DNA from 2 places in the Robertmurraya mesotrionivorans genome. Region 1 is predicted to be linked to the other one. Evidence: riboswitches for the same ligand, from Rfam matches in the RefSeq annotation. Region 1 holds a riboswitch; the other holds the start of a gene.

Region 1 (3,189 bases):
TATTTGCATAATCTACCGCATCCCACTTTAATGCGAACGAAGATGGTCCAGTGATCGTATAACTTCCATTGGCAGGCGCCTTCATTTCTGGATGCACCAATGCTAGCTCTACCACCGCTCCAACTGGCGATTCACCAAATCTACTACTATACGCATAGATTTCGTATCTATATTCACCCTCGGGAAGATTAGAAATAGTTGTTGATAAGGAAGAACCGGTTGTTTTTAAAACCTTTTTCCCATCTACTACCTGATACACTTTATAACTATTGGCAAACTCAACTGAATCCCATTGTAATTTTAAATCATTACCATTAGAAATCTCATATCCTGCATTCCCTGGTGTTGCTACTACTACCTGATCCAGTACGAAGGACACTACATCACTTCCCTCTGATTCTCCAAATCGAGTGCTATTTGTATATACTTCATACTTGTAATTGCCTGCTGGCATGTTCGTAAATGTAACAGATGTGCCTGTTACTGTGTTCTTTAATATCTTTTGGTCTCCAACTACTTGATAGACCTTATAATTCGTAGCATTTTCAGCTGTTTTCCAGCTTAAGACGATATCATTGCCATTTAGAATTTTATACGCAAGTTCAGTAGGTGGGTTTACTTTTACTGTCTCGATGGTAAAAGTAACTTGTGTACCCTTTTCAGACTCTCCAAATCGGTCACTAGTTGAATGAACCTCATACACGTATTCGCCACCAGGTAGCATAGTAGCTGAAAAAGAAGTTCCAGTTACTGTTCCCTTTAATACTTTCACACCATCCACAACCTGATACACTTTATACCCTGTTGCATATGGTACTGAGGTCCAACTAACTACTACATCATTTTTGTTTTGGATTTTAGCATTTACATTTTCAGGGGGAGCCATCTCGATAGATTGAACAGAGAAAGTAACCTCGCTACCTTCTACAGAACTTCCAAAACGTGAGCTATTTGAATACACCTGATATACGTAGTCTCCTGCAGGTAAATTCTTAAATGTAACATTGGTACTCGTAACTGTTTCTACTAATTCTAACTGTCCGTTTTTCACTGAATATACACTATAACTATTTGCAAACTCCGCTGCCTGCCACTTCAACGTAACATCCGTCACGTTCGCAATTGTAAAAGAGAGATTCGCTGGAGCTTTCATCACTGGCTTTACTACATTTACATTGACTGGAGTTGATGTAGTAGATTCCCCATATAGTGGATGAAAAGAAGAAACCGCGTAAGAGTAAGCCCCCTCGGCCACATTAGAAAAACTATATGTCAGGGTATTAGTTGAGTTTACGAATGACTTTTCACCATTCTCTAATACTTGATATATGTTGTATTTCTCTGCGTACTGTGAAGCTCCCCAGCTTAATACAACATCATTTCCATTTTGAATCGTTGCTGCAAAGGTTGCTGGCGTTTGCATCTCAGGATATCTAATTTCTGTGCTTACCGGTGCTGATGGACCAGACTCCCCTTGACTAGATAAAGTAGAAACTACGTATCTATAAGAGCCTTCTGGCAAATCTTTTAGATCATACGAAGTGCCCGTTGTTGTTCCAAGCACCGTAAGCTGTCCGTCTTTAATTTCATAAACTTGATATCCACTTGCTCCAAATACAGCACTCCAAGTTAGCTTTCCATCGTCTGGAGTAACTGACTGATAAGCTAGATTACTAGGCGGAAGCATGGTTCCAGTATTTGCAGAAGCTCTTATACTACCGATTGGGACAATCAATTGATAGATAAGCATAAGAACGACTAGTAGAACTGGAATATTAAACATTCTTTTCAACATAAATTTACCCTACCTTTCATGTTAAAAAAGGCAAATAAAAAAGAACCCCATAAGAAAGGTTCATAGAAAAGACAATCTATGACTTCTTGTGGTAACTGGCTGCCATTCGCATTTCTGCGGGTAAGGCCCTCTTAGTTTTGCGTCTCACCGTTTCCCGTGATTTGCCCTTTTCACTTCATTAAGTACAATCATTTTTAAAACTCATCTATTACTATTGTTTCACCTCCAAGCATGTGCGTTATAAATCTATTATCGGCAGTTAACGGGAGTTATTTAGGATTAACTACCTAAATTTAGTTCGATTATACTATTTTATTTTTATAATGAGATAGGTATTTACACATGATTCTTTGATACTTTTCGTCTTTCGGATTCAATTCTTAGGGAGTCTCTTAAGATCCACATACCTACAACAGTATAAAATTTCCCACATAAAAACCCCCATTACTGGGGGCTATACACAACTATTGCTTTTTCATATAATCAAGCACGTCCAAGTCAATTTTCCCACGCTCTAACTCACGCGATTCAAAGTTCTCTGTATGTATATAACGCGTCAGTGCCTTGTGAACGCTTTCCTCATCAACATACAAATCTAAATATCCATGTCGTCTTAAGTACGCGATCAATTCTTCCTTCACATGCCCTTCAATCGAAGCAATCCGCTCTTGCTTTGGAGGAGCAAAGTATAGCTGTTGCAAACCAAACACACGAATCAGCTCTTTAATCGGCTCCGGATGGTCGTCGACACGAAGATCAATGAATCGGTCATTGTATCCACCATAACCGCCCGCTTCCTTCACCACTAATAGGGCAGCTGATTGCTGGCCCCGACTATCTCCACCAGCCTCTTGCCCTGCGTTCATTCCAGCGAGTAAGCGCTCGGCTAATGTTCCACTTGTCTCTTGAAACGTTTTTGCCATCGCTTGTACGGTCTGTTCGTCGACTAAAATATTCCCTTGTGCGGCAAAATGCTCTCCGGTGATTCCACCTGCCCAGTCATAACATTTTTCACCGGTAAAAGTGGCAGCATTTCCGTTTGCATCGATGACTCCAACCTGGCGGAGATCCTTGTCCTCATCCTGTGAGGTAATGATTTCGATCACCTCTTCCGCTGACTTTCCTTCTGAAAACAACTTCAATGCCTCCGGACCATAAGCCGTATTCGCGTAAGACTGTGTCGCAACAACACCTACTCCAGCCTTCGCGAACGGAACCACGGCGCCAACTCCAAGAAACTTCGATTGCACCGCAATTCCCCATTCTTTCTCCTTTGGGTCATAACCTACGATTGAAAACGTCATGTTTTTGCCTCCCCCCCTAAATTCTAATTAGGATAGTTTCACCTGAAGGAAGCCTTTGTTGCGCTAGCAACACCAGCTTACGGAAGGTGA
Region 2 (3,189 bases), on a different contig from region 1:
AAACAATTGATCGATTACGGGACGAAATAGACTTTTCTTGTTAAAACAAACGAATTTTTCCTCAGCAATATCCTTTAATTCCACTGAAGCTTTTGATGCTAATGGGTGATCTTTATGGGTGATTAACACAATATCTCTTTTCAATAATGGAATAAAATCAATCTCTGGTTCATGTTCCGCATACGTACAAAAAGCTAGGTCATAATTTTCTTCCTTTAAGCCTTGGATGATACTCTGTGTCGTTCCTTGAATGCACGAAAACGTCACTTGCCCGCCCTCATTCGCTTCCATAAAGGACTGAATAATCGATGGGACAAAATCGGCGCCTAAGGAGAAAATGAATGCTAAGTCAATGATACCCGTATTGGCATTGGTGAGCTTTTGAAGATTCCTTTCACCCTTTTCAAGCTCCTCTAATCCGTTTTCCACATAGGTTAAAAAATATTGGCCGTACTTTGTCAGCTTTATATTTCGACCAACCTTTTCAAATAACTTTATACTTAATTCTTTTTCAAGCTCGCCTATTGCCTGACTAAGACTTGGTTGTGTGATATATAGCTGAGCTGCTGCTTTTGTATAATGCTGTGTTTTGGCTAGCACACGAAAATATTGTAAATGTTTCAGGTTCATAAACAGCGCCCTCCCTGTTTCCAATCTTTAAACAAAGTATATGATGTTTTTTAGACAAGAAAAAGGGATGAATATGAACAAAAAAGCACTCTTTGATTGAGTGCTTTCATAGTTCTTTATGGTTTCATTGTCTTCCAGCTTCCCACATGGTGGATAGCAATCCCCTTATATCCAAGGGTTGTTCCGTAATGGGAGGCAACAGAAGCAAGCTGCTCGTTCATGTATGCTTCTCCTTCTTCAAAAAAGGAAATCATATCTCCTTCGTCTGTTGCACCTGTTTCTACACCGATTACTAATGCCTTATTATGTTTCCCAGCAAAGGCTACTTCATTTTTCACAATTTCAATGATGGCAGGAGCTGTATCACGGTATGCCATAATCGTTACACTATTCGTTTTTGTAATGACCCACTCTGCTAGATTTCCTTTACCATACGTATTGTTATAAGAAACTTCATCAAACCAAAATGGCAGGTCCGCTTCAAGAGGTAGTTTTAATCCTGCAGCAGAGGTATTCGCTTTTGTTATCAGTTCTTGATAACTTTTAACAGTTGCCGCTCTATTCGTATTCCAACCACTATATAAGTAGGGCTCTACATCTAAATGAATACCCGTAAATTTTTGAGAAGCGGTTGACCCTGCTTGATAGGTTTTTAACCAATTCATTAACGCATCTTGATTTCGATATCCTTTTGGAGCTACCCAGCTTGGTGCTCCGTCTAGAGCATATACTTTTATCCCTTTTACTGATGCCTTCGTAATAAAGCTACGGTATACATTCATTGGGATATCTCGATCAATTTGTACATAGACTTTGTTGATTTGCTTTTGTTCAAGAAAGCTTAAGGTTCCTGTTTCATTACTCACAATTTCCCACGGATTCCAAAGCCATGTGGAGCGATCTACAGTAGAAGCACTCATTTTTGATCCAAAGCCTCCAATTGAAAAAAGCAAAACAATTATCATTGATACAACGAGCTTTTTCATTTCACGTTCCCCCATTCTGCAAGCCGAGGCTCACAAAATGAGACCTGGCAACCTGACGACCATTCGCATGACATGCGATTAGGCTCACGGCTTTGCGTCCTTCCCTTTCGGAGAAGTTTGCCTTTTACAGTTTTTCTTTTATTATACTTTATTAAAACAGACTTTTGCCTCAGGTATTTTTACCCAATCAACAATTTTCTTAATCTTTTTATTATAAAGAAAGATAGAACTCCGATTAAGGCAATGTACAACTCAATGATCCATAAGCTCTTAATGTATCCAGTTTGGTAGAAAGCTAAAGGAAAATCAATCGCCGCATGAGCGACTATAGCGAGCAATACGTATTGGAATTTCTTTTTGATAACAGCAACTAATACAAGTAAGGTGAAAGCGATTTGCATAATGAGGGCAAAGAAGCGTTCTGGTATTGCCCATAAGTAGTGAGAAACTCCCTGATTTAATAATGTTTCTTTAATGGTTGCTGCCTGATCACTTGGAAGACTAGCTCCGATAGATGAATCAAATGTACCTGCATTGATCATGGTTGCAAAGATAAGAAATGGTACAACCGTTGAAAGAGCAATTACTACTGCTTCAATGCCACCCCAGCCTACCCCAAAGGATAGACCACCCTTGTAATCCTGATACTTTTTTAACAGCCAAATAAAAAGGATATAGCGTCCCATTTCCTCAAAAATTCCTGCAGCGAAACCGCCATATAATCCAAATAACCATGGATGTTCAGCATAGTTTGGAAAACTTGTTATGACGACAACATGAAGAAGTTTCTCTAATACTTGAGTAATAATAACAAACCCAATGCTACCTATTAATAACGGCTTGAGTGAGATTCCTACCTGTTTTTTTGTAAAAAGAATGGCACTTACAAATAGAAGAATGGAAAATATGATAACTGCGACCATGCTCAAGATCGTTGCATTGCTTATCATAGTAAGTCCCCCTTGTTTTATTATCATTATTGATAATGATAATATTAAAGTAAGAGTAATTTTCTGTCAATGGGTTTTGTTCTTTTTTCCAAATAAAAAAGCACCTCTAGGAAGTGCTTCTTATCTTCTTGCCACATGAACCTTTAATTGTTTTCCTTTTACCGTTGTATGTTTCATTTCGGACAACACGAGTGACCCTTTTCCATTTAGGATTTCTACATAAGAGACCGTGTCAAGAATCGTGATAATTCCAATATCCTCTGCAGATACACCATCAATTTTAGAAATGGTTCCTACAAAATCAACGGCGCGCAGCTTCTTTTTCTTCCCGCCATTAAAATAGAGTTTGGTGATATCCTTATTTAGCTGCTCGCTTTTTAGTTGCTTGATAACTGGGTCGGAACTAATCTTCTCTTCAAAGGCAGGTCGTGATCTCTCCACCTGCCCCGAAGCAGGTTTCTCCTTCTGTGGAATAGAAAAACCAATTAATTGTTCTATCTCTTCTAACAATCGTTTTTCTCTATCTGTCACAAAAGTAGTAGCCTTTCCTTTCAAGCCCGCCCGGCCGGTTCTTCCTGTACGATGCACATAGCTCTCTTTTTCATATGGGATATCAAAGTTCA

The links. A riboswitch is a leader RNA that binds a small molecule or an ion and turns the genes downstream of it on or off. The one in region 1 is predicted to bind cyclic di-GMP.
Region 2: linked by a shared signal. The riboswitch ahead of ACRX5O_RS19015 (amidase) and the one ahead of ACRX5O_RS12415 (OmpL47-type beta-barrel domain-containing protein) in region 1 are both predicted to bind cyclic di-GMP.

The regions. Positions count from the first base shown of each region.
Region 1 covers NZ_JBPCCH010000006.1:166,739-169,927, forward strand. Annotated here, with positions in the region: gene ACRX5O_RS12415 (OmpL47-type beta-barrel domain-containing protein) at 1-1,795, opposite strand, end outside; cyclic di-GMP riboswitch class I at 1,883-1,971, opposite strand; gene ACRX5O_RS12420 (DUF1028 domain-containing protein) at 2,260-3,099, opposite strand.
Region 2 covers NZ_JBPCCH010000015.1:59,446-62,634, reverse strand. Annotated here, with positions in the region: gene ACRX5O_RS19020 (LysR family transcriptional regulator) at 1-630, opposite strand, end outside; gene ACRX5O_RS19015 (amidase) at 747-1,616, opposite strand; cyclic di-GMP riboswitch class I at 1,660-1,748, opposite strand; gene ACRX5O_RS19010 (YhfC family intramembrane metalloprotease) at 1,796-2,566, opposite strand; gene ACRX5O_RS19005 (DEAD/DEAH box helicase) at 2,687-3,189, opposite strand, start outside.